2 regions of the Sporosarcina sp. CAU 1771 genome follow, and region 2 is predicted to be linked to the other one. Evidence: a T-box and tRNA genes for the amino acid it is inferred to sense, from the RefSeq annotation. Region 2 holds a T-box; the other holds one or more tRNA genes.
What was found. The T-box of region 2 lies ahead of alaS (alanine--tRNA ligase). A T-box ahead of a tRNA ligase gene usually reads a tRNA of that ligase, here a tRNA-Ala.
Positions count from the first base shown of each region.

Region 1: it encodes a tRNA-Ala, which carries the amino acid that the T-box ahead of alaS (alanine--tRNA ligase) is inferred to sense. The anticodon was not compared.

Region 1 covers NZ_JBTLRN010000002.1:115,266-131,304, reverse strand. Annotated here, with positions in the region: gene ACXYMX_RS03205 (dipeptidase) at 1-239, shown strand, start outside; gene ACXYMX_RS03200 (hypothetical protein) at 331-474, opposite strand; gene ACXYMX_RS03195 (nitroreductase family protein) at 481-1,062, opposite strand; gene ACXYMX_RS03190 (DegV family protein) at 1,413-2,261, shown strand; gene ACXYMX_RS03185 (amidase domain-containing protein) at 2,693-3,181, opposite strand; tRNA gene ACXYMX_RS03180 (tRNA-Ala) at 3,428-3,500, opposite strand; gene ACXYMX_RS03175 (DUF2804 domain-containing protein) at 3,515-4,588, shown strand; gene ACXYMX_RS03170 (YusW family protein) at 4,689-5,147, shown strand; gene ACXYMX_RS03165 (ABC transporter ATP-binding protein) at 5,193-7,022, opposite strand; gene ACXYMX_RS03160 (ABC transporter ATP-binding protein) at 7,003-8,745, opposite strand; gene ACXYMX_RS03155 (GntR family transcriptional regulator) at 9,624-10,007, shown strand; gene ACXYMX_RS03150 (ATP-binding cassette domain-containing protein) at 10,004-10,897, shown strand; gene ACXYMX_RS03145 (hypothetical protein) at 10,884-11,654, shown strand; gene ACXYMX_RS03140 (hypothetical protein) at 11,651-12,346, shown strand; gene ACXYMX_RS03135 (sensor domain-containing protein) at 12,563-14,218, shown strand; gene ACXYMX_RS03130 (beta-propeller domain-containing protein) at 14,301-16,039, opposite strand, start outside.
Region 2 covers NZ_JBTLRN010000014.1:31,374-47,412, reverse strand. Annotated here, with positions in the region: gene aroE (shikimate dehydrogenase) at 1-8, opposite strand, end outside; gene yqeH (ribosome biogenesis GTPase YqeH) at 31-1,131, opposite strand; gene ACXYMX_RS10685 (YqeG family HAD IIIA-type phosphatase) at 1,134-1,649, opposite strand; gene sigK (RNA polymerase sporulation sigma factor SigK) at 1,857-2,558, shown strand; gene mtnN (5'-methylthioadenosine/S-adenosylhomocysteine nucleosidase) at 2,896-3,588, opposite strand; gene ACXYMX_RS10670 (YrrS family protein) at 3,611-4,312, opposite strand; gene greA (transcription elongation factor GreA) at 4,433-4,909, opposite strand; gene udk (uridine kinase) at 4,988-5,650, opposite strand; gene ACXYMX_RS10655 (O-methyltransferase) at 5,695-6,324, opposite strand; gene mltG (endolytic transglycosylase MltG) at 6,364-7,488, opposite strand; gene ACXYMX_RS10645 (DUF1292 domain-containing protein) at 7,695-7,985, opposite strand; gene ruvX (Holliday junction resolvase RuvX) at 7,996-8,415, opposite strand; gene ACXYMX_RS10635 (IreB family regulatory phosphoprotein) at 8,412-8,684, opposite strand; gene alaS (alanine--tRNA ligase) at 8,806-11,439, opposite strand; T-box leader at 11,487-11,691, opposite strand; gene recD2 (SF1B family DNA helicase RecD2) at 11,732-14,158, opposite strand; gene ACXYMX_RS10620 (tetratricopeptide repeat protein) at 14,172-14,828, opposite strand; gene mnmA (tRNA 2-thiouridine(34) synthase MnmA) at 14,842-15,963, opposite strand; gene ACXYMX_RS10610 (cysteine desulfurase family protein) at 15,999-16,039, opposite strand, start outside.

The DNA.
Region 1 (16,039 bases), on a different contig from region 2:
AAAAAGTGTATCACGTACCAACAGCATACACACGTGGTGGCGGATCGATTCCTATCGTTGCGGCATTTGATGAAATATTAGAAGTACCTGTTGTGTTAATGGGCTTCGGTCTTTCATCAGAAAACTTCCACGCACCGAACGAACACTTCCATTTGGAGAACTTCGACCAAGGTTTGCGTGTAATTGGTGATTATTACTATGAAATTGCAGGATTTACAAAAGATGAATTGAAAAAATAATTGGTTGGCCGGATTCTCTTCGAAGAATTCGGCTTTTTTGATGCGACTAAAGTACGTGTTCGCCGATAAACTGATGGCATGCGCCGATAAATCACTTGCGAGCACCGATATCCGCATTGCAACCGTCGATAAACCATCTGCAAGCGCCGATATCATCCACACGAACGTCGATATATCGAAAATCCAATAAAAAACGCCCAAACCACATATTTTCATGCGATTCGGGCGTTTTCATTTATACTTATTCTTCTTCAGTTCCGTAATATGTGATTAATTCACTTACTTCTGTTCGTGGACGAGCTTTCGGCATTTCATCGTAATAACCGAACTGAAGCATACTAATAATACGCTCCCCTGCTTCCACTCCTAGTTCTTCTCTAAACTTTGGATGGTCAAGAAATCCAGGTGTTTTCCAACATGTTCCGATTCCTTTATCCCAAGCTAGAAGCGATACGTTTTGGATCATCATACTTGCCGCAGCGTAGTCTTCTAATCTCTGTTTTTGCCTGACGTCTTCTGGAACGATAACAAAAACAACAGCTCCAGGCGCAGTAAATCTCTTCATTTGCCTTTCGAGACTTTCTTCGGATAACTCTTTCCACGTTGGAAACGCATGGTCTCGAAGGACATCTTGAAACTGTACGTATTCTTTATCGGCTGCTAAGAAAAAGCGCCAAGGGTTACGGTTGCCATGATTAGGGGCCCATACCGCATCCTCTAATATTTCGGAAATTGTTTCAGGGTCAACTGGTTGCCCATTGAAGTTTTTTATTGAACGACGAGTAACAATTGCTTCTCTGACGGATAAAGCTTGCTCATTCATTTACCATGTCTCCTTTTAAAGTTCTAGCCCAATTATACATTAAGTTTAACTAGATTGCTGAATCTAGGAATAATCGATTGAATCAGAGCCTTATGAATAATCCTTAAACCTACTGAAGGCCACCCTATGTAAATAGCCCTTTAAATGATCTCACTTTGGATAAACCCCATTCATTACCTAAATCGAAGCGAATCCAAACTAGTCTTGAAATGCTATCTAATTAGTTAGCGGTTATACGTTATCCACCATAAGAATTACTCATTCCCTAATGGCCTTCTATTTACCTAAAAAGTACTTTTCATGCTATAGTATTAGTAGAATATTAAATCAATCAAAGGAATGAGCCCAAATTGACGAAAAAACCGATTGCATGGATTGTAGATAGTACGGCTTATATTTCAAAAGAGCTTCAAGAACATCCTGACTTCTATTCAGCACCATTGAATATACACTTTGGTGAAAAGCAATACATTGATGGTGTGGATCTTACTGCTGAAGAATTGTATGAAAAGATTAAAACAACAAAAGAGTTCCCTAAATCCTCACAACCTTCCGCCGGCGACTTTGCTACGTTATATGAAAAATTGGCTGAAGATTATGAAGAAGCAATTGCCGTACATGTATCGAGTAAAATGAGCGGTACACTTGATTCTTCAAAAGGCGGGGCTGAACTTTCGGGATTCCCTGTCACGATTATCGATTCTCTTTCATTGTCTTACGGCGTTACCGGACTCATCGAACGAGGAATGGCAATGCATGAAATTGGTGCTACTGTTTCTGAAATTAAAGAAGCACTTGAAAAAATGGCGGGCACGATGCACAACTACATACTGATGGGCCAACTTGAACAATTATACAAAGGTGGCCGTATGAGTGCAGCACAGTTTTACCTTGGGAGCCTTTTAAAAGTAAAACCAATTGTTGAAATTTCTCCAGAGGGAGAACTGACACCAACCGATAAGGTGCGTTCTGAAAAAAAGGCACTTCAGTACTTGGTTAATAAAGTTGCCGAAGGGTATCACAAAGGCAACCGTAAACTCCACATTATGCAAGGGAATGTAATGGAACAGGCAAAACTTGTTGAAAGCTTAATAAATGAGCAACTACCTGGCATGGATATCGTTATTGGGGATATTAGCACGGTACTAGCCGTCCACGCAGGAGAAGGAACGCTTGCTGTTGTATGGTTTTATGAATAAATTAAGAAAAGCGCAAGCGCCTAGATAGCTCGCGAAGGAAATACGAAAATCCCCGGAAGTCGCCCTTTGACTTTTGGGGATTTTATCTTTTCCACAGTGAGCTAGGGGCTGGAGACTAGACAGCCCGAAAAGCGCAAGCGCCCTGGTAGCTCGCGAAGGAAATAGGAAAATCTCCATAAGTCGCCCTTTGACTTTTGGGGATTTTATCTTTTCCACAGTGAGCTAGGCGCTGGAGACTAGACAGCCCGAAAAGCGCAAGCGCCTTGGTAGCTCGCGAAGGAAATAGGAAAATCCCCATAAGTCGCCCTTTGACTTTTGGGGATTTTATCTTTTCCACAGTGAGCTAGGCGCTGGAGACTAGACATTGCTCGTAGTCTAAAAAATTTCACTTTTCTTTGAAAAAAGAAAATCCTAATTGGGCTGGCTTTTACTCATGAGAACTGATCGTTAATTTTAAAGAAAACATATCGTGCATCTGGAGTGCTCGCGTACGAATCTTTGTACGTCCAATCTCGGTGTTGAACGTTATACGTATGCGCATTAACAAAAGGAACATTTCCGACTTTCGAGGTCACAATCGCTGTATGATCATATCGCCCATCGTTTTGAAAATCATAGCTAATTATATCGCCAGGCTCCAACAACTCTGCCGAATCAACCCGGGTTGCGGTCATTCCTTTTGTCGATGTACCTAAATACCATCTAAGCGAATGGGAAGTTGCCCAACTCAGACTCCAAGTCCCGCTTTGAATCCACCACCCTTTTTCACGGTTCGGATACCCCCACATCGGAGCTCCGCCCGCACGCAAACATTGAGATACATAATTTGTACAGTCCACATCGAATTTCGGATACGCCGGATTGTAATCATTCCACCATTTATTTGCATACGCAACAGCTGCCGCCCTGTCATACATCATACAATGCCTCCTTTGAGCATTGTATGATGTAACAAGCATCAGCATGAGCTCGAAGCGTAAAGTCCCGTTGCCCTTCATTCGCTGAAGTTTATTTTTCAATAGTTTATAAGTTGAAGTTTTGCAGGTTATAATCACTGCATCCGCAATTCTTCCACTAATTAAGAAATTCCCACCTCATCTTTGTAGACAACAAAAAAAACGCCCAATCCCTGAATTCAAAAGGATTGGACGTATTTCACTCTAATATGGAGACTATCGGGATCGAACCGACGACCTCTTCACTGCCAGCGAAGCGCTCTCCCAACTGAGCTAAGCCCCCGTAAATTTGATACAATAAGAAGTATAGCAGTAAGATTAGGAAATAACAATAGGCAGGGGGACGACCATATCCAACACTTCGAGAGAGAAATTACTGAACCCGTTGAACTGTGCGACAACAAAGGTCTTCTAAATCCAGAAGCAATCGGCTTTGCTCGACAACCTATAATAACAAGCAATTTGAGTAAAAACTTCATGCGGAAGAAAAAGTGGAATTATTGGTGTATTTATGGTGAAAACCTTATGTTCTCTGTCACAATCAGCCATATTGATTATGCAGCGGTTTGTTTTGTTTATATGCTTGATTATGAAACTCAAAGATTTTACGAAAAACAAGTCACGATCCCCCTTGGTCGCAATGTGAAGATGCCAGAGGAAGTGCTTGAAACCGTAAAATTTACAAACGATCATTTAACTGTCCAAATGATCTATTTGCAAGGAGAAACGCATTTAACCGTTACAATTCCAGATTTTGATAACGAAGTGTTGCATGCTGATCTTCACATTACACACCCTGCCGAAGATGAATCACTCAACGTCGTCATCCCAAAAAGCAGGAATATTTATCAATTTACCGCGAAGCATCACACACTTCCCACCTCAGGTTTCGTGAAAATTGGAGACAAACGGTACGATTACAATCCAGATTATAGTTTTTCCGTACTCGACTATGGACGTGGAATTTGGCCAAGGGATTCAAAATGGAACTGGGCGATGGCTTCACAACGTCTCGGCGGGCGTCGAATTGGTCTTAACTTTGGTGGAAAGTGGACGGACGGGACGGGCATGACCGAAAATGCTGTATTTATTGACGGCGCCATGACTAAGATTCATGAGGATGTCCTCTTCATATATGATCCAAACAGCTTTATGGACACATGGAAAATCCAATCCAAGTTTTCCGATCGCGTCGACTTAACATTCACACCGTTTTACGAGCGTATTGCGTCAACAAATGTTAAAGTCGTCAGCACGGAAGTCCATCAGCTTGTCGGTTATTTTGACGGCAAAATTAAACTGGGTCACGGTGAAACACTTCAAATCCGCCAGATGCTCGGCTGTTCAGAAGAACATATAGCTAAATGGTAATTATTTTTTAATCCTCTTCCTAAAGCAGTGTTTAACTTCCTGGAATATAGGCAAAAATAAGGGTAGCAAGACTTTTAATGCCTAAGGAGTGGAATATAAAATGAAGCTAAAGATAATTGGATTGTTCGCATTGGCTAGTATTTTAATGATTAGCGGGTGCGGGAATAAAATTACCCAAGATAAAGATGAACCGTCAATTAAACACGAAAACAGTCTCGTTGGAGGTTCCAGCGAACTCGGTGATGGCTATGGTTTCGATAAGTTTGACCTTGAAATTACAGTCGACGGAAAAGAAATGGTCGATGCTGATTATGATATGCAAAGCAGCAAAGTGAAAGCCGAATACGAAAACAAATTTGAAGGTAAAGACTTCAAAGATGAAAAGGCCATGACTGAACTTGACGAACTATTTAAGACCATAAGGATTACAAAAGACACGTCAAAAGAAGAAGCTATGGACAACATCGTACTTTATCTCGGTGCAGATACGTATACAGAATTCGAACTTAAAGTTCATTTTGATGATGGAACGGTGCTAGAAATTGATGAAGTAAAGTAAACACTAAGAAAAGGGTACGCGGATTTGATTCCACGTACCCTTTTCTTATATTTTTGATTCCTTTAACATCGTATAATACATACCTTTTCGTTCAATCAATTCGTCTTGGCTACCCGATTCAATTAGTTTTCCCTTGTCCAATACATAAACCGTATCTGCTTTTCGAACCGTATTTAATCGATGGGCAATCACAAAGCTCGTTCTTCCTTCCATTAAACGATCTAATGCCTCTTGAATCTCAAGTTCCGTGACCGTATCAATACTACTTGTCGCCTCATCCAATAGTAACAATACCGGATCTGCGACGAGAGCCCTAGCGATGGAAAGAAGTTGTTTCTGTCCTTGTGAAATTTCACCGCCATCTGCCGTTAGCACTGTATCATATCCAAACTCCAACCGTTTGATAAACGCATGTGCATTCGCCTTTTTAGCAGCTTCAATTACCTCTTCATCCGTTGCATCCAATTTTCCATAGCGAATATTTTCAAATACAGTCGCTTCGAATAAGAAGGAGTCTTGGAGCACAAATGCAGTTTGACTTCGGAGCGTCTTCCTTGGCAACTCTGTAATAGGTATGCCATCAACCTTGATAACCCCTTTATCCACCTCGTAAAACCGAGCAAGCAATTGCATAATTGTCGTCTTTCCAGCACCGGTTGCTCCAACGAATGCGGCTGTTTCGCCTGACTTTACATGGAAGGAAAGATCATCAATTATCGGTTCTTCTGAATCACTTTCATACCCGAATGATACATGTTGAAACTCTACATCCCCTTGCAAGACCTTATTAGAATGTTCCGTAGCCTCGTCCCTCTCAATCGCTTCATCCATAATTCCAATTACCCGCTCGGCACCTGCAATGGCGGAAAGAACGGTGTTGAATTGATTGGCTAAATCATTCAGCGGTCGTGTAAATTGCCTGGCTAACTCAGAGAAAATAACAATGGTACCAATCGTTACAACTCCATCTCCACGGAGTGCGAGTAATCCACCAACTCCTGCTACTACAGCAAACGCACCATTATTCAACCCATTCATCACCTTGGGAATAAAACCTGAATACGTTAACGCCCAGAATCCAACATGTCTAAGACGTTCGTTTTTCTCGGCAAACTCGTCCATGACACGGTCTTCTTGAGAAAACGCTTTGACAATTCGTTGACCAGATATAGTTTCTTCAATCATTCCGTTCAATTCACCAACGGCTTTCTGTTGCTCTTTGAATAATTTGCTCGTTCGACGTGTGATCCACCGCATCGCAATAAACATAACTGGAATGATAATCATCGTTAATACTGTTAATAAAGGGCTTAAATACAACATAACTACTAAGGTTCCCGTTAGCGTTAATATACTAGAAAACACTTGAATGAAGGACGTATTCAATGTTTGGCTGACGTTTTCAATGTCATTCGTCATTCGGCTCATCAGTTCACCATGCTGTCGTTTATCAAAAAAAGTGACGGGCAATTGTTGAAGATGAGAAAACAAACTTGTGCGAAGACGAAAAACAGTTTGCTGCGCAATGCCAACCATCCAATAGTTTTGTAAATACATGGTGACGGACAAACCTATGTATACTGCGATTAACACTGCAATTTGAGTGCCTAAACCACCAAAATCTCCAGTTATAATATGATTATCTAAAATCCGCCCAACCATAATTGGGGCTAATAAAGTTAATACTGAGCTAGCAAATACAAGCGATAGAACGAGTACAAGCAGAGCACGTTGCTCATCGACAAATTGCCAAACGCGGTATAAAACAGACTTCCAATCTCTTGCACGTTCAACTTTTTTCTTACTAGTTCCTTTAATATCCTCTTTCGAAAGGATCGGTTCGTACCCAAATGGTTTATGAATCGCTCGCAACATCTCCACCCACCTCTCCTTCCGACTGAGATTTAGCTATTCGTTGGTACAATTCAGATTGCTCAATCAGTTCCGCATGCGTTCCGTATCCTACAATTTTTCCTTCATCCATAAGTAGAATTCGGTCTGCTCCCCTTGCCGTCGAAATCTTTTGCGTTACGATAAGCATCGTCGACTTTTCATTTTCGAGTGCTTTCCAAAGAGCCGTTTCCGTTTTCACATCGAGCGCACTCGTACTGTCATCAAAAATGAGAATTGAAGGTTTTCGAACAAGAGCTCTTGCAATCGATAGACGCTGTTTTTGGCCACCAGATAAATTGACGCCTTTTTGTCCGACACGGGTTTCGTATTTTTTAGGGAATGCATCGATAGACTCGTGAATTTGTGCTTTTCTTGCGGCTTCCTCGAGTTCGTCAACATGCGCATCCGTATCGCCCCACGCCAGATTCTCCAAAATAGAACCTGTAAAAAGCACCGATTGCTGAGGGACAAATCCAATTGTTTCTCGTAATTCTCTTAAGCCCCACTCCTTTACTTCTTTTCCGCCAACAAAAACGTCTCCTTCTGTAGCTTCAAAAATTCGCGGGATTAAGTTTAACAACGTAGACTTTCCGGAACCTGTTGCGCCCATTATCGCAAGCTTTTCTCCTTTGGAAACATGAAATGAAACCTCATCAAGAATTGGCTGATCATTGCCTGGATAACGGAAAGATACGTGGTCAAAACGTAAGTCTCCTTCAAATAACTTCGACTTTTCTACATCTACATCTTGAATTTCAAGGTCTTCATTCGCAAGAAGCACTTCCTCCATTCGCTCAGATGAAGCTTTCGCACGTGAAAAGGCAACGATTAGAAACGAAAACATCGAGAATGCGCCTGTAATACGCATCGCATAGTTGACGATTGCTACAAGTTCACCAACCTGGGTTCCATTGTCTTTAATTTCAATTGCCCCAAACCATAGAACTGCCATCAAACTCAAGTTCATAACTAATAATAATATCGGTAAAATAAGCTCCATTAAACGCATAGCTTGTACAGTATCGCGGCGTAGTAAATTCGCCACCTTCGAAAATCGACTCGCCTCATATGTTCCACGCAAATACGCTTTTATCAGCCGAACTGCTTGTAAGTTTTCTTGACTCACACGGTTGACCTTATCGAGACGGACTTGAATTTTAGAAAAGTATCGAACCCCTTTTCTTGCCATGAAATAAAGGAAGAACAACAGAAATGGAGATCCGATTAATAATAAAAGGGCTAGTTTGGCATTGACGATAAATGCCATAATTAAACTTCCAATAACTAGGAGTGGCGCACGCATCATAATGCGAAGCCCCATGAAAAGTACGTTTTGAACGATGGTGACATCACTCGTTAACCTTGTGATTAACCCAGCTGTCGGAAAACGAAGGAACGTTGCCATCGAAAAAGCTTGTACTTGTTGAAACAAAGCTTTTCTTATATCAAAAGAAAAACTTTGTGCCACATGAGACGCAAAATACGAATTGGTGACACCTGAAAGCAGCGCAACAATTGCCAGCCCCATCATAACGCTTCCCCATATCCATATAACATTTTCGTCCCCTGCGATAATTCCATCGTCTATTATTTTCGCGATCAGAAGCGGCTGTACAAGTTCCACTCCGAGTTCAATCAGCATAAGAAATAATGCGATGGCAATTGGCCATTTATATGGTTTTGTAAACGAGAATATTGTTTTCATGTTAATGAATCCCCCACAACTCTTTCGATGCACGAATTATTTATTCAATGTCTTAATTATGCCACAATTTGAAGGTTTTAGTTAGTTCTTTTGAAATAATGAGTTAATAAATTGAGTTTTTTGGTGATTTTACGCGTTGCGGGAATAAATCCGCCGTTGCGGGAGCAACTCGCATCGTTACGGGAATAAACTCTGGCGATGCGGGAGCAAACAATGAAGTTACGAAAATAAAGTGCGGCAATTTCGCGTTACGGGAATAAATCGACCGTTGCGGGAACAACTGGCGACGTTACGGGAATAAACTCTGGCGATACGGGAGCAAACAACACCGTTACGAGAATAAATCGGCCGTTGCGGGAACAACTAGCGACGTTACGGGAATAAACTCTGGCGATGCGGGAGCAAACAACACCGTTACGAGAATAAAGGACAGCAATTCCGCGGTGCGGGAATAAATCGGCCGTTGCGGGAGCAACTCGCATCGTTACGGGAATAAACTCTGGCGATACGGGAGCAAACAATACCGTTACGGGAATAAAGTACAGCAATTTCGCGGTGCGGGAATAAATCGGCCGTTGCGGGAGCAACTAGCCTCGTTACGGGAATAAACTCTGGCGATACGGGAACAAACAACACCGTTACGAGAATAAAGTGCAGCAATTCCGCGTTGTGGGAATAAATCCGCCGTTGCGGGAACAACTGGCATCGTTACGGGAATAAACACCGTCAATACGGGAGCAAACAGCAACGCCACGAGAATAAATCCAGCGAGCACCCCACCAATTTGCATTACTTTCCTAGTTTACAGTTGTAATTTATCCTAAAATGGCATATAGTACATTGCAACAGTAATGCACTGACTCATAGGAGGTGTTTGCATGCTCGACATAGACGGTTCGAAACCCATTTACATACAAATCGCGGAGTGGATCGAGAAAGAAATTATTGATGGTACACTTCAGCCTGATGAAAAAGTCCACTCCCAATATCAACTTGCCGAATTGTTTAATATCAATCCTGCAACTGCTGGAAAGGGGCTGACGTTATTGCTTGATAGTGAAATTGTGTATAAGCGACGTGGGCTGGGCACTTTCGTTGCTCCGGACGGACGTGAAAAGTTGTTGATTAAGAGAAAAGAAGAAACTTTCATGCGTCTCATTGCAGAACTTCTTAGCGAAGCTGAACTGCTTGGCGTCGACAACCAACATCTTCTGGCAATGATTCAATCGGAACAATTAAGAAAAAGGGAGGATTCCAAATGAAAGTGGTAGAGTTCAACAACGTTACAAAGTCTTACGGGCGACGTTCTGTTTTAAACGATATGAACTTTTCAATTGAAGAAGGTATTATCACCGGGATGATCGGTCGAAATGGCGTCGGTAAAACAACATTAATGAAAATCATCGCAGGCCATATTAAGGAGACCTCCGGCATTGTCAATGTCTTCTCAGAACAGCCTTTTAACAGTTTAAAAGTATCTGCGAACTCGATATTTATTGATGATACGATGAGCTTTTCAGACAAATTGACTCTTCAAGATATTTTTAAAGAGGCTGCACGATTTTATCCGAATTGGGATGCATTGCTTGCTGAAAAGTTGTTAACTTACTTCCGGCTATTTCCAAAGGGTCCTCATAATCAATTATCAAAAGGACAGATGAACACATTCAATGCCATTATTGGTATTGCGGCAAGGTGTCCCCTTACCATTTTCGATGAACCTACGACAGGAATGGATACTGCCGTACGAAAAGATTTTTACCGAGCACTCTTAAAAGATTACATTGCACATCCGCGCACCATTTTATTGTCCAGTCATCATCTAGACGAAATTGAAGATCTATTAGAAAATATACTACTAGTTAATAACGGCGTTGCCCGTTTTCATGGCCCGATTACGGAGTTGCAAGAAATGTTTGTGAAACTGAGCGGGTCTGAAAATACCATCCGAAACTACATTGCTGAAAAAAATGTATTTGCAAGGCAATCAACTGGACCCTATTACGAGGCAACGGTTGAAGATACATTTACTAAAGACGAGAAACTGCGAATGAAAGACGATGGAATCAAAATCTTTGCCGTACCAGCTAATGAGGCTTATGTTTCGCTCACGTCGAATTCTAAAGGAGGGATTGATGATGTATTTGACTGAACCGCGACTATTTGATGTCGTCAAAAAGCAATTGCACTATAAATTTAATGGCTACACCGGAGTTTTCACTTCGCTCCTTATCGTACAAGTGATAGCTATTTTACTTGGTATAGGAACCATGGGGAATCACTCATCTTTTGGAGAAAGTGTCACTGTTATCGGGATGACTTCGACAAATGATAATGTCGTGCTATTTACACTTATTTGGGCGTTTATTACGGGTATTCTTGTGACGACAACCGCTTATCGGAATGACGCATTTACCCTTGTATCCAATCGATTAAGTCATCATCTATCTAGTTCTCTATTTTTACTAATCGTTGCTACACTCGCAGGAATAACAGCTGCGCTTTCAGGTTCTCTACTAAAATTTATTGTTTTCTTTCAAGGAGCCGCTATTTACATCGAAACACCCGGGCTCTTAAATTCACCGACGGATTTTCTCTACCGAATTGGGACAGCTATTCTGTATGTACTTCTTTTCATAAGTCTTGGTTATCTCGTCGGCTCTTTTGTACAAAAAAGCAAGATCATTATCCCCTTACTTCTTCTAGGGTTATTCACAGTACCATTTTTAGGTTTGCAAGCTCAAAGCAATCATTCAACAGATAGTAGTGGATTATTCGAAAACTTGATTTTCTTTTACGGTGCAGAAAGTAATTTTCTAGTTCTTGGATTAAAAGTCGTTTGTACAGTCGCATTATTTTTCACCATTTCTTCAGTTGCATTAATGAATCGGGAGGTGCGGTCGAGATGATGAATACAACCTTGTTTATCGTACTTGCGATCCTATTCTTAGCGCTAATCAGTTGGTATGTATTAGGTCCCAAATTCCAAGTAAAACTTCAAGTGAATCGAAAATTCGTCTATCTACTTGTGGCAGCCTATGTAGTTGTTTTACTAATCGCAACGTTCACTGCCGAACTTTACGAAAAAAAGTATGCTTCACAAATGCTTGAATTTGTCGAAGATTCGCCTATTATTGAAGGTAGTTATGTAGAGGATTACGATTCCGTTGATACTTTGTCTATCATAGAAAAAAGAGAGCACGCTGTAAGTGGCAAATTAAAATTGCTACAGCCCATAGATGATTACCTAAACTATGCAGATATTCTTATTGAACGAAAAGATGTAAATGATGGAATTATTGAAGAAACCATTTACAAACCAACACTTGTACACAACGGTTTCGATTTTTCTGATCAGTACTTGTATGCTTTACCCGAATGGAAGTTGGATACAGTCGTTTTTCTCGCTCCACCTGAAACGACCATCAACTATTCTACGTACCGTGATTCATTTTTGTTAAGTCAATTCGAAAAAAATAAACGTGCCAATCCTAATTCTTGGTACGGGAGTTCTTCTACAATTAAGGTCCATTTACTAGTTCCCAAAGATTTAGAAATTGAAGCCTCCGACCTACTTTACATTCAATATACGAATAATTAATAATAACGACCGACTCGCCTACGGGTTATCGGTCGTTTTTCTAAACTTTTCCTACAAAAGCCCCTTTAACGATCCAACTTCAATATATTTCAATCTCTTTACCTACATAAGAATCATTATTTTTGAGTTAATTCTGAAAATAACACGATTTGTTATGGACTATAAGCATATATACTCTATAATAGAAGTATAGAACATCCGAAAGGGGAAGACTCCATGAATTCAGATAATAGTCAAAACGATCTAGATCAACCGGATATTTTGAAAAGTCTCGGAGAATTTTATATGGTTACCCATACGGACAGCGACGGTGTTATTACCTTTACCAATAACGAATTTTTAAAAATAAGTAAATGGACTCCTAAACGTATTCTAGGGAAAACATTCTGGCAGATGTTTCCTAACGTGGACGAGAGTCAAAACCAAGCACACACCATTTGGAAAACAATTCTATCCGGAAATACGTGGGCAGGTAGTGTTGAAAAACTTTCTCGTTCAGGTGAACATTACTTCGTAAAAATGATTGCAATTCCTACCTTGAATACAGAACGCACCTTATCCTCTGTTATCTTTCTCGAGTTAGATATAACCGAAGATGTACAACTGCGCAAGCAACTTCAAGAAATTGCATTTATCGATCATGAAACCGGTCTAATGAGTCGCCACAAACTTGAGGTCACTGTTAATGATTTTATCGAAAACAATAAAAGCTTCTCATTTGTTTACATTTCAATTGATCACTTCTATACCCTGAAAGACTTGCAAACTCATGGTTCTGAAAAAGAATTCATTCAGTCTTTTTCAAATCGATTAAAACGCTTTTTCAAAGACGATCCTATTGCGCGCATCGGTGTAAATGACTTCGTTGTTGTAACCGCTTTTGGTGATTGGTATATACAAGGGTTCTTAGACTTTCTTGAGCAACACCCCATTTATATTGAGAACACCGCATTGAAATTATCGATAAGCGGTGGAATTGTTCGCCATCCAGAAGACCAAGAAACATATACACATTTAATGAAAGCAGCTTTGAGTACTTTGAAAGATGTTGCTGAAAATGGTGGTGGAAAAATTGCTTCGCTCTCCGCACAATCTCATAAAGAACTCAATAGAAAAGCGATTATTGACCGTAAATTGCTAACAGCATTGGACAATGAAAACTTACAAGTTTATTACCAACCACAAATGGATTTATCCTCAGGAAAGATTCTACTCTATGAGGCACTTGTTCGATGGGAAGATGATGAGCTTGGACATGTCACTCCAGATGAACTGATTCCAATTGCTGAAGAAAATGGGCTAATTCATAACATCGGATCCTTTGTGCTTGAAGAATCAGCAAAGCTTGCAAATACACTTAGCACCAAAAAGCAACCCGTGAGCATTGCTGTAAACTCATCCGTTCGTGAGTTCACCAATCCAAATCTACGAACTGAGATTCTTGAAATTTTAAATCGAACAGGTTGTCCGGCGTCGCATTTAGAACTAGAGATTACGGAGAACTTTGCATTTCAAGCTGAAGAACAAAGCTCGATATTTCGTCAAATGAAAGAATTACATGACTCCGGCATCAAATTTGCACTTGATGATTTCGGTACTGGCTATGCTTCGTTTCGATATATGCAGTCTCTACCGATTACTAAAATTAAAATAGACAAGATATTCATTAAATCATTGCTTACTCATCCAAAAACCCAGCAACTTGTTGAAGGTATGATTCATTTCGGAAAGTCGATGGGCATGTATGTTGTCGCTGAAGGTGTAGAAACTGAAGAACAATTCAACGCACTTAAAGCTATGAATGTCGATGCTGTCCAAGGCTATTACATTGGCGCACCCGTTACAGCAGATGCTATTCCTTTTGTTGAATAATGAATACGTAAAGGAGTCCTTTCGAATTGAAAGGACTCCTTTGTATTTCGTGTTAACTAGATCCTCATACTTTTTCTCCTACTTAATTAAATTGCAATTCACTAATTTTATCGAACGTTTCTAGTGAGTATCCTTTTAATTCCTTCATTGAAACTGTATACAATGTATCTCCACTATACAACATACGCTGAATTTCCTTTTCCCAATCTTCATAAGGTTGGCCCGCCTTTTTCTCGTTTAGCAGATTCCCCTTCAATTGGATGCCTTCATTTGCAGTTATTTCGTAGATTAATGCTCCCGATCTTTGATAATCAATATAATCCTTTCGGGTCCCTTCGTCATAAATAACTACAGGAAATCCATACAAACTCTTCGCCTTATGTTGAAATAACGCTTTATGATCGTATTGAATTGGCGAATAGGTACCTCTTCCACCGATGATTTCTGTATCCTTTTCTTTCGGATTCGCAAAGTCGGATACATCAAATAGTGAAATCTTCATACCGAGCGTCAATATTCTTGGTTCGCCGCCATTTGGATCTTTTTCAGCAACCGTTTCATAACCAAATCCAATGAGATGATTTTCATCGAGCGGATGTAAATAATTTGAGAAACCAGGTATTTTTAATTCGCCCAAAACTTTTGGTTCTGAAGGATTGGCAACATCTATGACGAATAATGGATCCGTTTCACGAAACGTTACCATATACGCTTTGTCTCCCATAAAACGTGCCGAGTAGATGCGCTCCCCTTTTGCAAGTCCTTCTACCGAACCTGTTTGCTTCATATTTTCATCCAATATAAATAGGTGGTTTTTAGAAGGATTTTTTTCATCCCACATGTTTCCTTCCGTCGTGACCGCACGGAAATTCCCTTTGTATTCATCCATCGAAAACTGATTAAGCAGGCTTCCCTTCAATAAAGCTGAATTGTGGAAAGTGACGTTTGTGCCGTTAATAGCGAATTTAAATACTTCTGTATTCCCGCTCATCGGCCACCACATCATTCGACTTGTTGCAGCATCTTTATTTTGAGCCTCTGGATTTGCTTCATAAAGCATAGCTGTTACATACAAATTATTTTCAGACATATACATTTGTTCACTACCACCAAGATATCCTTTCGTTGCAACATCCTTCTTCGCATCCGATGTCAAATCAATCGCAGTGATGATGGCATACGTTGAATCGAGTGCACCTGGTAAAATCGAGATGTCTGGGTAAGGTAGAATCGATAGCTCTTCTTCTTTTTCAGAGTCATAAATAAAAGGTCGTACCATTTCCCCATCAACATCTTGAGTAAAATCAACATATTTTCGGACATTCGTTACGAAGTACAAATAGTTCTCCACTTTTCTTGCCCCGCTCAAGCTACCTTCCGCACCAACTTCACGAATAAGAGTAGGATTTTCAGGGTTGGAAACATCATAAATTCGAACCATCGTCATCCCGTTCATCGGCATTCTATACATCGAATCTGACGCCGGTTGGAGTTCATTTTCCATATAATATTTTTCACCTAGAACGACAAGCATCTGTTCATGAAGAAAGAGTTGAGTAGAGTAAAAGTCTTCTGTAAAGGCAATTTCAGAAGCTACTACTGGATTTGTAGCATCTTGAATGTCAATAATCTCTACTTTTCGATTCGTAAGTACAGAATACACATATTTACCGTCTGTCTTTACACTGTCTGCCTCGTCAACCCCTTCAACTTGGTTGTTTGTTGTCGAATGATCTCCACCGCTGGATTTGTTACTTTCTCCAGAGGCCGCGCTATCTTCCATTACTTCCATTTCTTCTCCTGCAAAGTAAACTTGATTTT
Region 2 (16,039 bases):
TTTTTCAATCCTTATTCCCCCTAGAGCAATTTATATCAGAGAAGGTCTGAGAATTACATTTACACCTCTCGGAGCATACACTGCAACGACAACATTCGGATGTTGTACAGTTATCCAACCCAATCCTGAAATGATAATATCTGTTTTAGCTTGTTTAACTGAAAACTCATGACGAACTAAAGGTGGCATTTTTTCAATTGAATTCCCTGTTGGTGGAGATAACATCCCACCAAGGTGATTTTTGTACAATTCATCGGCATTTTCCAGTTTCGTTCGATGAATTAGCAAATCATTTGAAACGTAAAGCATAAAGGAAGATCGCTTCCCAGCAATGAAGTCAAAACGGGCAAGTCCTCCAATAAATAACGATTGTTCTGCGTTTAATTGAAACACTTTAGGCTTCAATTCTTTTTTAGGAGTTATTGCTTTCAAATCACTTTCATCCAAGTGATGCGCGATTTGATGGTCATTAATAATTCCTGGTGTGTCATAAATCGCTTTGCCATCGTCTAGCGGAATATCAACAAGATCGAGTGTTGTTCCCGGAAAGTGAGATGTAGTTATTACTTCGCCTACACCTGTAGCCCCTTTAATAATACGGTTAATAAATGTTGATTTCCCAACATTTGTACACCCTACAACATACACATCTTTACCTCGTCGAACCTTATCGATTGCGACCAGTGCTTCTTCCATCCCGTGACCTTTATGAGCTGAGACTAGTAAGACATCTACCGGTTTCAACCCTAACTTCACCGATTCAGCACGCATCCAGTTTATTAATCGATTTCTATTGATCGATTTCGGTAAAAGATCTGACTTATTCCCTATTAATAAAATATCTTTATTTCCAACGAAACGATGCAAGCCTGAGATCCAACTTCCGTTGAAATCAAAGATATCTACGAGCATTACGACGATACCATCTTTCATGCCTATCCCATTTAAAATATTTAAAAAGTCATCGCCTGTTAAGGAAACAGGTTGCAATTCATTGTAATTTCTTAATCTAAAACAACGGCGACATATCAACTCTTCTTTTTCCAATGATGCCGCGGGTGCAAAACCCTCTAATTTTGGATTTTCAGTTTGAATCGTGACTCCGCACCCAATACATTTTATTTCTTCCACGTTTATTCCTCCCAAGTTATCAATCCTCGACGCTTTAAGTTGGCCATGATTTTTCTTTCAGTCATTCGATTGAATCTTGTAATCAGAGCATCGGAACTTGCCACGGGTATGACTAAAATCGTGTGCAACCCTTTCCTATTTCCACCCAATATATCCGTCAGTAGTTGGTCACCAATTACAACGGCTTCATCTTTTTTGATTCCCATTAGATCCAACGCCTTTATAAAAGGACTACGCATCGGTTTTTTCGCCCTAAAAATATATGGAATACCTAGTGGTTCACAAAATAACTTAACTCGAGGCTCGTGGTTATTCGATACGATTGTTACAAGAATACCTGCATCTTTCATCGACTGCAACCATTCAATAACTTCAGGGGTTGCATCCGGACGATCCCATTCGACAAGCGTATTATCCAAATCCGTAATGATTCCTTTAATTCCTTGTTCCTTTAATTTTTCAGGACGTATCTGAAAAACATTTTTCACATATTCAGACGGTAAAAACTTTCTTAACACACTATCCACTCCGATTTCCAACTAGATTGTAAAACTGATTATAACATAACCTTTCGAAATTAAGTTACTGACTAGGTTTACGCATTACAGACTCATTCACTCAAAAATAATCAGACCTTTCAAGCGCCTGTCCGACTCGTTTATCGGTGATAGGACAGGACCCGACCGCATATGCTGTCATACAACGACAAAGGAGGTGGCCCACCAATGAGCGGGTTTGTCATGTCAATTGTTCAACTCTGGTTGGAAATCCCTGCGGTGATTGGCTATATTCGAGGGCAAGCTTTCAAACGCCCCTTATCGAAAGAAGAGGAAGCTGACTGCCTACGGAGACTTGCCGACGGAGACGAAGATGCAAAAGACGAACTTATTGAGCGTAATATGCGACTTGTTGCACATATCGTTAAAAAATTCCATCCAAAACACGAACTACTAGACGACTATATTTCAATAGGAACGATTGGTCTCATGAAAGCGGTCAATAGCTTTACCCCTGACCGTAAAACGAAACTTGCAACATATGCAGCCAGATGTATCGAGAATGAAATTCTTATGTATTTGAGAACTCAGAAAAAAGTTCAAAAAGATGTTTCCCTTTTTGATCCAATCGGAGGTGACAAAGACGGTCAATCGCTTCAAATATCGGATCTTCTGCAAACCGACGACGATGCACCTATCACAACGATCGAACATAACGAACGCAAAGAGAGGTTATACCGACATCTTGGAAAGCTGGATGGAAGAGAACTTGAAATAATCCAGAGACGCTACGGATTATTGGATGATAAGCCAATGACTCAAAAAGCAATTGCAGAGCAGCTCGACATTTCAAGAAGCTATGTTTCGAGAATTGAAAAACGAGCAATCGTTAAACTGTATCAACTATTTAAACATGAATACAATGAGTAGGAACGCGTCAATGTCTATTCTGTGGTGACGCAAAAATGAAGAGGCGTTTCCGTTTGGGTATGATCCCAATTTCGGAAACGCCATTTTGAAAGCTAAGCTAATATTCACCTACGTAAATAAGCTAATGCCTTTGCACAAAGCCCTAACTTTACTCGGAACTAACCTCACGTCCGATAACGATTGCAATTAGAGTTGATATAAGAAAAATACTGCCTAAAAGAAATATCATAGTCATAACCTCCTTAAAACAATATGTAAATGGTAATTCCATCATACCATAAAACCTTCAAAATCCGCCACATAAGAATTACATTTCCTTCAGCGAAAAGTTGTTCCGTTACAATTTCGCGATAACTCGTAGAACAATGTCTGTTGAGTGCCTTGCTGCGACTGGCAAGAATTCATCAAAACTAATGGACGATTCTTTCCCAGCAATGTCCGATAATGCTCGTATCACAACGAACGGAGTATTGAACTGATGGCATACTTGTGCAACCGCCGCAGCTTCCATTTCTGCAGCGATCATTGTTGGAAATAACTCTTTCACTTGCGCAACATAGTCTGGATCATTCATAAATGAGTCTCCTGAAGCGATTAACCCTTTCGCATATGGATGCTCCCCAATTTCCTCAACAGCTGTAAGAGCAAGTTGTACAAGCCGCTCATCTGCTTTAAATGCTGCTGGCTGTCCAGGTACTTGTCCAGGTTCATAATTAAATACAGTCACGTCAACATCATGGTGTCGAACCTCATCTGAAATGACAACGGTTCCCACTTCCAATGTTTCTAAAAAACCACCGGCTGATCCCGTGTTTAAAACCACGTCTGGTTGATAGGTTTGTAAAAGAAGAGTTGTAGCCATGGCAGCATTTACTTTACCTATGCCACTTTTAACTAAAATTACTTCATGCAACCCTATATTGCCTTTAATTAACTCACAATTTGCGATAATGTTTTCTTCAGCAGAACTAATTTCGTTGCGAAGTAACTCAACTTCTTCTTCCATTGCGCCAATAACTGCTATCCTCATCTTTTTTTGCCTCCAGCTTGTTTTAATAATCAAAATCGAGTGTTGTTAATACATCTACTTTTACTGGCCTCCATCCTTGCCCATCTATCCAATCGATATATACCCGATATTTTTCAGAAGTCCCTTTCACGTCAATGATCCCAATGGATTTACGTGGACTTCCTCCATTTTTAACTTTCCAGTAGTTTAATGAATCTTCCGATTGACCAACTGCATAGGCAATCGCTTTTTTCTTTTCCAAAAAGTCCATCGATTTCGCATTATAGCTAGAGACATGCTCTCCTGCTTGTTCTGTCCCTATCGCTTGCCAACTTGAGTTAGAAATCGTTTCAGAAACTACATCGTCATCTGTACGTTCGATTTCTACACTAGCCGAATCATCCGGTTTTTCAAGTTCTTCTTGAACCACTTCTTGATTGTCTTCGATGACTTCTGGTTCTTCTATTTCGACAGTGTCATCCTTTTCAGGTGTCTCTTTTTTGTTGTCCTGTTCAACAGAATCAGATTCCTCGTCTTGATCCACAACATCTTCATCTTCTGTAATACGATCTTCTATCTTTTTATCATTCGCTTGCTCTTCATCATCATTTCCCCAAAAAATAATGGTGGCTGTAAGAACGATTAGTAACGCAACAAGGGCGATCAAGAAATTCAAGAGTTTGTCCTTCCGTTTGCGGCCTTGTCTTCGAGTTTGTCTTGAAAAGTCCATTTCCGGTTTACTCATTTCATACTCAGCTCCTGCTTTGTCTTTTTCGGTCTTCCTATATTCATTAGGACGAGCAAAAAGTAAATTTGTTTCCTATGTAGAAAAACCGCCCTCAATTGAAGGCGGCTATCTTAGTAATCATTTAATCTCGAGAATGGTAACCGACATATCTCCACCAGGGGTATTAATTTTCACTTCTTCACCTTTTGAACGCCCCAACAGACCTTTTGCAATCGGAGAATCATTTGAAATTAACCCTTCCATCGGATTCGCCTCTGCTGAACCAACAATCGTGTATGTCTCCTCATCACCATCGGGAAGCTCTTTAAATGTAACCGTTTTCCCTAGTCGGACCTCATCTGTGTTTAGTTCATCTTCTGCGATAATTACAGAATTACGAATCATTCCTTCAAGGGATGAAATTTTACCTTCTAGAAATGCTTGATCTTCTTTCGCTGAATCGTACTCAGAGTTTTCCGATAGGTCTCCATAACTACGCGCTATTTTGATTCGTTCAACAATCTCTGGTCGTTTTACAATTTTCAAGTGGTTCAATTCTTCTTCTAGTTTTTCTTTACCTGCTGCTGTCATTGGAAACTTTTTTTCACTAATCATATCCATCGCTCCTTATTATACTAATCATAAAAATACTATGTCGCTTTGGACCTTCATATGCAACATAGCGTTTAATTTCTATTGATTTATGTCATCATCATAGTATAGTTCCGTTCCATTTTCAAGAATTGTTTTTATTTTCGTAACCATTAGATCAATTGCAACCTCATTATGACCGCCTTCAGGAATAATAATATCAGCATACCTTTTGGTCGGTTCGATGAATTGGTTATGCATTGGACGAACTACCGTTAAATATTGGTCTACGACAGAGTCTATAGACCTTTCACGCTCATTTATATCTCTCAAAATCCGACGAATTATACGTAAATCGGCGTCCGTATCGACAAATAATTTAATGTCCATTAACTCTCTAAGCCGTTCGTCTTCCAAGACTAGAATACCTTCCAAAATAATTACATCTTTTGGCTCTATCAACACAGTTTCGTCTGAACGAGTATGTATCGTATAATCATAAACTGGTTTTTCTACCGCTTGGCGATTAAGTAACATTTGTAGATGGCTAATAAGTAAATCTGTATCGAATGCTAATGGATGATCATAGTTCGTTAAAAGGCGTTGTTCAAAATTAAGATGTGATTGATCTTTATAATAAAAATCCTGCTCAATAACAACAACAGATCGCTCTTTAAACACATCATATATCGATTTCGTAACACTAGTCTTTCCTGAACCAGATCCACCAGCGATTCCAATAATGAGTGGTTTTCTAGTTTCCATTATTGACGCCTCCACAAGATTATTTCAATTAAGAAATATCAATTTCATTTTTTTGTTGCGATTAACATACCATCACCAATAGGCAACAACACCGCTTCGTAATCCGGATGCTCCATTACCCACCTAGTAAATTCTTTTATATTTCGAACCATCGTTCGACTTCGCCTAGGGATATCTAGATCTTCCTGCAAAACCATACCATTCATAAACATATTATCGCAATAAATAACTCCTCCAGGAGCAAGAACCGCTGCGTATTTCTCGAAAAAACGCATATATTGCCCTTTTGCAGCATCGATAAATATGGCATTAAAAGATTCTTTTCCTAATTGGCTCATATCTAAATCGAGTGCATCGGCTTCAATGATCTGTATGCGATCAGTTAATTCACCACGGTCAATGTAATCAACGGCTTTTTTGTATCGTTCAGAATCTCTTTCTACAGTTACAACTGAAACATTTGGAAGCCCCTTTGCCATTCGAATAGCTGAATAGCCAATCGCACTTCCTATTTCAAGAATACGCTCAGGTTTTTGAATTCGAAGTAAGCCTATTAATGCATCGATAGCGAGTCGATCCATTATAGGGACCCAATGTTTTTCAGCATAGTTTTCCATTTCTTTAATAAACAAATCTTTTTCTTCTTTATATCCATTTATATAGTTAATGTACATAGCTTTTACTATCAACTCCTGCTTTAAAAACACGCATCATTATTTTAAATACTTCTCAATGTTGCTTAAATGTTCATCATAAGTTATCGCGTAATACGGGTTCCCATCTTTTCCAGCTATAAAATAAAAGTAAGGCGTATCTTCCGGATCTAACACTGCCTCGATCGATGTTTTCCCTGAATTGGCAATCGGTCCAGGAGGCAATCCAACATTCTTATACGTATTATACGCATCATCAATTTCAAGATCCGAGAATAATGTAGTCTCTAGATGCACTTGATGAGCGTAGGCAACTGTAGGGTCTGTTTGTAGAGGCATCGCTGGGTTTTTGTCCATACGGTTGTGGAAGACACTTGCGATGGCACCACGTTCAGTCTGCGATGTCGCTTCTTTTTCAATTAATGATGCAAATGTTAATAACCAGTGCACCGACTTCCCGTCCTCCTCTAAAGTGTTTAGATGAGGTCTAACATTAGCAATTGTTGCTTCCAACATATCGCTAACAATTGTATTCAATGTCGGCTTTTCTTCATAAAAAGGATAGGTTGCAGGGAAAAGGTACCCCTCCAATGCAAACTTAATTTGTTCGCCCTTGACTTCCTCAGTTAAAAGACTCGGGTACTTAGCAATAAAGTTATCAATATTTTGTACATCTGTGACAAAATCCATAAATTCGTCTTGAGACGTGCCTGTTCTTTTTTCAACAATAACTGCAATTTCTTTCAGGTTGAGACCTTCTGGAATCGTCATCGTAAATACCGGTTCTCTGTATAGTTTACCGGTTTTTAAAGTCTGGATCAGTTCATCCATTGTCATTGCTTTCGTTAAATCATATGTACCCGCTTGAAAATCAGATTCATTATTAAATTTGGCGTAGTATTTGAATAGTTTAGCGTCTTTAATAATTCCATTTTCCTCAAGTTTCGAAGAGATTGTATTCAAGCCTGAACCAATCGGAATTTCCACTACTGTAACTTCTTCTGAATTTGGATCTACCGGCTGTAAACCTTCTGTGATGTACTTATAAGCAGATCTTCCACCAATTAAACCTACAATAAGAACGATTAATGTGATAACAAAAACGATTCGACGAACAATTTTTACTTCTTTCTTCTTTTCACGCATTCGATTAAACATTATTTGTTTTTTTCCACCTTTATCCAAGCGAAATACACCTCTTTCAAAAAAGTACTTAATAAAAAGAGCGAAAGTGCCCCATGTATAAAAGTATAAAATATCGAAGATTTAGGAGATACGTGATTTTACCCTGCTTTAATCATTATTGAAACCTTTATTACACCAATGCAATAGCGGTTAGACAATGAAAAAGACGAAATGGTTGTGCACCATTTCGTCCGTGTGCGTATTTTTTACTCTTCGTCTTCTTCTGCTAGGAATGTGTTTAACATTTCTTCGATCATTTCCCACTCTTCATCGTCTTCAATCGGCATTAGTTCGCCGTCTTGATTGTCTTCTGAAGGCATAAATGCTGATGCATGAATTTCAATTTCTTCATCGTCATCTTCTTTTTCATCGCCTAAAATATGATAAAGAACGTATGACTTGCCATACTCCTCTGATTCAAATGTAAAAATCACTTCACATACGTGCTCTGCGCCATTCTCATCTACGATTGTCATTGTTTCTTGTCCGTGGTCCATTCTATTCACCTCATCTATTTTTTAAATCAAGATACCCTTGAAGGATCATGATTGCCGCCATTTTATCAATTACGGCCTTTCTTTTCTTTCGACTTACATCTGCCTGAATCAATGTTTTCTCAGCAGCCATTGTCGTAAGTCTTTCATCCCAAAGTGTCACAGGGAGATTGAATTTCTCTTTAAGAAGTTCAGCATATTCCTCGGAAGCAATACCCCTTGGTCCTATAGTATTATTCATGTTTTTCGGATAACCGACAACAAATCCGCTCACTTCATACTCAGAGACTAGTTCGTTAATTCTTGTCATCCCAAAATTCTCGATCGATTCATCAATCTTAATCGTTTCGATACCTTGAGCAGTCCACCCAAGTGCATCACTGATTGCTACTCCGACCGTTTTAGAACCAACGTCCAAACCCATTATTCTCAACCAATTTTACCTCCGTTTTCACGGACATAAAACTTCACAAGCTCTTCAAGGATTTCATCCCTCTCCAGCTTACGGATTAGATTACGAGCATCTTCATGACGAGGAATGTATGCAGGGTCACCAGAGAGAAGATAACCAACAATTTGATTGATTGGATTGTAGCCTTTCTCGTCTAGTGCTTTGTGCACATGAAGCATAACCTGCTTCACTTCTTGTTCCATCGATTCTTCTGGAAAATTGAACTTCATCGTCTTGTCGTGTGAATCCATTAGCGATACCCCGCTTTCTTATTTCCCGGCCCACATTACCGAAAATATAACAATTTTATTATACCCGATAAGTGATATCGTATCAAATAAGCCATCCCTTAAATTTAGTGATGTGATGGGCTTAAACAGATTTTACATAATCATACACTGATTGCAGGGCATCATCAAGTTTTGCAACATTTTTCGCACCTGCCATAGCCATATCAGGTCGACCTCCGCCTTTTCCATCGCATTGCACCGCTACATGATTGACGATCTTACCTGCATGATAGTTCCCTGTTTTCAAATCTTCTGTAACTCCTGAAATGAGAAGTACTTTTCCATTTGAAGCAGCACCTAAAACAATAACACCTTTAGACACTTTTTGCTTCATTTCATCCATCATTTGACGAAGAGCATTATTGTCTTTTACATCGACACGTGCTGAAATAACCGTAACGTCTTCAATTTGCTGTGCCGTAGCAAGTAAGTCAGTCAATTGACTATTGCCAAGCTTTGAAGAAAGTGACTCATTTTCGCGTTGCAATTCTTTCATATCGGATAACACAGAACCTATTTTCGCAACCAGTTCTTTTGTATTCGACTTAACGAGTGCTGCTGCTTGCTCGAGGACTAATTCTTCCTCTTTAAAGTAACGATAAGCTCCTTTACCTGTTAACGCTTCTATACGACGTGTACCTGCGCCTATTCCAGTTTCTGAAACAAGTTTAAACAAACCGATATTTGACGTCGATTCGACATGACATCCGCCGCACAGTTCGATTGAATAGTCATTAATCGACACAACTCGAACAACATCGCCATATTTCTCACCAAACAAAGCCATGGCTCCCATTTCCTTTGCTTCTGCAATCGGTTTTTCATCAATTACAACTGAGATATCATCCCAAATTCGTTCGTTCACAAGTTGTTCAATCTTTTCCAATTCTTCTTTTGTTACTTGTCCAAAATGTGAAAAGTCAAAACGTAAACGGTCGGGGCCAACGTAGGATCCTGCCTGGTTCACATGTTCCCCAAGCACTTCTTTCAATGCTTTGTGAAGAAGATGTGTCGCCGTATGGTTTTTAACTGTTAATGTTCTATCGCCGGAGTCGACTTCTGCAATTACAGTACCTGATTTAGTTAGTTCCCCAGAACGAACAACAGCAGTGTGTAAATTTTGTCCATTTGGCGCTTTTTGAACGTGTTTGACATCTGCTAGGAATGCATCGTTTGAAATCGTTCCTTTGTCAGCTACTTGTCCACCACTTTCAGCGTAAAACGGTGTCTTATCAAGGATGAACTGAACTTCATCACCTTCCGAAGCACTTTCTACTTCATGACCGTCTTGCAATAACGTAACGATTGTTGCTTCACCCTGAAGGTTTTCATACCCGATAAATTCACTTGAAACATGAATTTCACCGAGTACACCTGATTGAACATGCATTGAGTCAACATCTTGACGAGCAGCGCGTGCACGTTTTCGTTGGCTTTCCATTTCTTCATTGAAACCTTGGCGATCCACTGTAAAACCAGCTTCTTCTGCAAATTCTTCTGTTAACTCAAACGGGAAGCCATATGTGTCATAAAGACGAAATGCTTCTTCACCCGAAACGACGGATGATTTCTGAGATTTTGCTTTTTCAAAGACACTTGATAGCAATGTCATACCATCTGAAAGTGTTTCGTGGAAACGCTCCTCTTCATTTTTGATTACTTTCATGATAAATTCATGTTTAGCAGACACTTCAGGATAAAAGTCTTCCATAATCTTTCCTGTTATTGGGACTAGATTGTACATAAATGGACGGTTAATCCCTAATTTCATCGCAAATCGTATGGCTCTACGAAGCAATCTTCTTAATACATACCCGCGACCTTCATTTGATGGAAGCGCTCCATCACCTATAGAGAATGCAACTGTACGTATATGATCTGCGATGACTTTAAATGCCATATCTTTGTCTGGGTTCTTGCCATATTTCTCGCCTGATACCGTTTCAATTTCACCAATAATCGGCATGAATAAGTCGGTATCGTAATTTGTTGGTACATCTTGAATAACAGACGCCATTCGCTCAAGACCCATTCCTGTATCAATGTTCTTTTTCGGAAGTGGTGTATACGTATGGTCTGGATTGTGATTAAATTCCGAGAATACAAGGTTCCAAATCTCTAAGTAGCGCTCATTTTCTCCACCAGGATAAAGTTCTGGATCTGAAAAATCATCCCCATATTCAGGTCCTCTATCATAGAAGATTTCTGAGTTCGGACCACTTGGACCTTCCCCGATATCCCAGAAGTTTCCTTCAAGTCGAATGATACGTTCTTCAGGAAGTTGAATTTTATCTCTCCATATTGCATAAGCTTCCTCGTCTTCTGGATGAACAGTTACCGATAAAAGCACCGGATTGAAGGCAATCCACTTTTCATTTGTAAGAAAGTCCCATGCCCGTATAATAGCTTCTTCTTTGAAGTAATCTCCGATTGAAAAGTTCCCTAACATTTCAAAGAACGTGTGGTGACGTGCTGTCTTACCAACGTTTTCGATGTCGTTTGTACGAATTGACTTTTGCGCATTCACAATACGTGGGTTTTCAGGCACAACACGACCGTCGAAATACTTTTTAAGTGTGGCTACTCCACTGTTAATCCAAAGTAGAGAAGCGTCATCGATTGGTACAAGTGGTGCAGACGGTTCGATGCTGTGGCCATTTTCTTTAAAATACTGTAAAAATAACGAACGAATTTCAGATGATGATAATTTTTTCATGTGATTTCCTCCTCTAATAAAAAACAAAAAATCCCCGCCCCATGTATACAAGGGGCGAAGATTTACTTTCGCGGTACCACCCTAATTACCAAACAAAAAATAGTTGGTATCTCTGGTTGCCTTAACGCGGCGGACGGCAGTGTTAACTGCACTCGGGAGTAGCTTTCAGCATGCATTCACGGAAACCCTTTCAGCCTAGGGGCTTCTTTCTGTACGTGTCAATATACTTACTTTCTCCGTCAACGTTTTACATTAATGATTACAAGGATTATAAGAAAATTTAGCGTTGCTGTCAATCAGAAGCTTCAAAAAATGTATAAGGTGTAATTCCATCCATTCCAATTAAGGGATCAATCGTTATAAAATTCTCTGCTGTAAGTTCATAAACAGCTGGAGTAGTTTGATTTTTCTTAGGAACACTTGTCTCCACATCTTTTTCAGCAGCAGGTTCAGAATCCGCTTCAATCTCGATAACCTCGCCATTCAAACGCTCTTTCAATGTCGTCTGTCTCGCTAATTCATCTGATCGTGAAATACCTGCTTTAAATTCCCCTGGTTCGCCGCATAAAATTAGAAAGTTCTTTGCGCGTGTAATACCTGTATACAAAAGATTTCTCTTCAACATTTTACGGTGGCCACGAACGATTGGCATGATCACAATGGGAAATTCACTGCCTTGCGATTTATGGATGGAACAGCAATAAGAAAGCGTAATTTGATTTAAGTCGCTACGTTCATAGGTTACCTCGATACCGTCATAAGAGACAACTAGTTGCTCTTTTTTATCAACGGTTTCTTTCGCTTTAAAAATCGCAATAACTTCCCCCATATCGCCATTAAACACATTACTTTCAGGTTGATTTACCAATTGAAGTACTTTATCACCAATTCGGTAAACTGTATCACCAAACGTAACTTCTTTTCGATTCGGACCTGGTGGATTAACCAATGCTTGAATCATAGTATTAAGACCATCGATTCCAGCTGGACCTCTGTACATTGGGGCCAGCACTTGTATTTCTTTAATGTGATGGCCTTTTGAAATTGCGTTTTTCACAACTTGCTCTACAACTTCAAGAATTTGGTTGCTTCCGGCCTTAACAAAGGAACGATCTGATGTTTTTGTAAATAATTCATCGGACCATTCAGAACGCTTAATCATATGAGCCATATCAATAATAGTAGATCCTGCACTCTGTCTATATATTTTCGTTAATTCAATAACGGGTATTTTCCCAGAGTCGAGCATATCCTTCAAAACTTGACCGGGTCCAACAGATGGTAGCTGATCTTGGTCACCTACAAATAATATTTGAATATCATTAGGCAGAGCTTTCAACAGTTGATGGCCTAACCACGTATCCACCATGGACATTTCATCGATGATAACGAGTCGCCCTTCGATTTCACGTTCGGTCTCCTCATCTTTTTCCTGTCCAGTAAAGCCAAGCAGCCTATGAATGGTCATTGCAGGCAATCCAGTTGATTCTGACATTCGTTTGGCGGCACGCCCGGTTGGTGCAGCTAATATAATCGGAAACTTTTCTTGTTTCTTGGCGTATTCCGCAGGATCCAACGGGAAGCCATGTAATTCAGCAAACACTTCAACAAACCCTCTAATAACAGTAGTTTTCCCAGTACCGGGTCCACCGGTAAGAATCATAGCAGGTGAATGAAGCGCCGTTTCAATTGCTGATACTTGCGTTTCAGCGTAATTTACTTCCAAACGTTCTTCTACTTCGCCTATTGCTTTCCGAATTTCAGAAACAGGAAACTGGTCATCCAGTTCATTTTCCAAAATACGGCTGATTTTTGCAGCAAACCCTAATTCAGAAAAATAAAGCGATGGCATGTAAAGTCGTTGCCCTTCTGCCGACAGCTTGCTTTCTTCTACCAATTGAATAATTGCCTCCGAAATACTATTGAACGGAATTTCTACCGATTGACTCGTTTCTAAAAGACGTTTAGCCTCTGGGAGTAGAAACTCACCTTCTAAATAGACATGTCCTTCCGATTGCACTGCTTGATTCATCGAGTGGAGAATTGCAGCCTTGATTCTAGATGGATGATCCCCTGTAATTCCTAAGTGCTTTCCTAATTCGTCCGCACGTTGAAATCCAACGCCTTCGATTTCCTCAATGAGTCGATAGGGGTTTTTAGTTAAAATAGATAAGGCTTCCTCTTTGTATGCTTGATAAATACGCATAGCAATTTGCGGGCCAAAACCCCATTCATTCAACTGGATAATTGTTCGCTCTAATCCCATATTTTGTTCAAGTACAGAGACCAGCGTTTCTTTACGTTCATCAGAAAGCCTCGGAACAGTGTCCAAAACAGATGGATCATCTAATATTTTCTGGATTGCTTCGTTTCCAAGTGTTTTTACAATCGTTTGGGCTGTTTTCATCCCAATTCCAGGAAATAAATCTCCGGATAAATAATGAATAAGTCCCGTTTCTGTGGCGGGCATTTCTTTCGCAAACGTATGTACATCAAACTGCGCACCATATGTCGGATGTTTGACTAGACGACCTGTAAATTTATAGTCATCGTCAGGGGAAAGTTGTGGAAAATTCCCCTTCACGATAATCTCCTTATCATCATACCCACTATTCGTTTCCCGAATTTTTAACTTAGCGATTGTAAAAAGATTGTCGGGATTATGGAAGATCGTCACAACAGGTCTGCCAAGCAGAAATATCTCTTCTAATTCTTCCATAGTCAACTCCCCCTTATTCGCTTTGTAAAATCATATCGTGAATATATCTCGCTTGCTCATAATCAGGCTCTAAAGTAAAAGCTTGTTTTAAATGCATTAACGCTACATCTTTTTTGTCCGTAGATACAGCATACAGGAAACCTAAATTGTAATGGGCATCCGCATTCGTTTCATCTTTTTCTATAATAAAGCGAAATTCGTTTTCAGCTTCCGTAAATAGTTCAAGATTCGCTAGACTAATTCCGAAAGACAACCTGATTTCTAAGTCCTCTGGTGAGAGTTCTGCTGCCCGCTGAAAATAAGGCAATGCCAACTTCGCCTTATCCATACGCTCTAAGCTTTTTGCAAGCATAAAATGCGCATCCGCCTGGTCTACCCCTTTACGAATCGCTTGCTCGTATAACTTAGCCGCTTCTTTATAGCGTTCATTATTAAAATAAAGGTTGGCTAGTCCGTAATAGGCAGTTCCTGCTTCAGGATCTAAAACGATGGCCTGTTGGAAAAATGGTTCTCCCTTTTCTGCGTCACCAAGCGAAGCAAAGACATTTCCTAGATTAATATAACCGACTGCATCATTTGGGACTTCCTCGATCGCTTTCATAAAGGCTTCAACAGCTTTTTCATATTCACCTTTTTGTAAAGCCGCAATTCCTACTTCATTATGTTTCATATCTTCATTCCCCTTACCCTACGTAATCAAGTTGCTTACCGTTTTTAATCACCGTATCAATCGTGCCTCCGCCTAGACATTCTGCGCCATCATAAAAGACGACCGCTTGGCCAGGAGTAATCGCACGGACAGGCTCTTCGAAATGAACGATTGCCGTATCCTCACCTGTTAATTCAACTGTGACTTCTGTGTCAGGTTGACGATAACGGAATTTCGCCGTACAAGTAAACGTTTTTTGCATTTTGCGAGCAGTTGAAAAGCTCACATCAATTGCCGTTAAACTATCGGAATAAAGAGCATCGTTATGAAAGTTTTGACCTACGAGAAGGACATTCTTTTTTAGGTCCTTTCCAATGACAAACCATGGATCTCCAGCTCCGCCAATTCCAAGACCATGCCGCTGCCCGATTGTATAATACATAAGACCGTCATGGTTCCCCATCGATTCTCCGTTCATTGTCTTCATTTCACCAGGTTGAGCAGGTAAATACTGCCCAAGAAAATCTTTAAAATTACGCTCACCAATAAAACAGATGCCTGTCGAATCTTTCTTTGTCGCGGTTGAAAGTCCTGCTTCTAAAGCCAATTCGCGAACGACATCTTTATCTAAATGACCAATCGGGAACATTACTTTTTGCAGCATGTCTTGCGTCAATTGATTGAGAAAATAGGTTTGGTCTTTATTTTCATCTTTTCCTCGATGCATTGCGACGCCGCCTTCAACAGGAACGACTTGTGCGTAATGTCCAGTTGCAAGATAATCCGCACCTAAACTCATGGCATGTTCCATAAACGCTTTAAATTTAATCTCTTTATTGCACATTACGTCAGGATTCGGCGTTCTTCCAGCTTTATATTCCTCTAGGAAATAAGTAAACACTTTATCCCAGTATTGTTTCTCGAAATTGACGGCATAATAAGGGATTCCGATATCATTACATACGTTAATCACGTCTTCATAATCTTCTGTAGCTGTACAAACACCGAACTCATCTGTGTCATCCCAATTTTTCATAAATATCCCAATCACGTCATACCCTTGTTCTTTTAACAAAAGTGCTGCTACTGACGAATCGACTCCGCCGGACATTCCAACGACGACGCGTGTTTCTGATGGTGCTTTTGTTTTATTCATAATTTTCATCCTCATTTTCGAACGATAAGTATCGCTTATTTCACAAGTCTATTGACAATTTCAGCCGTCTTCTGTG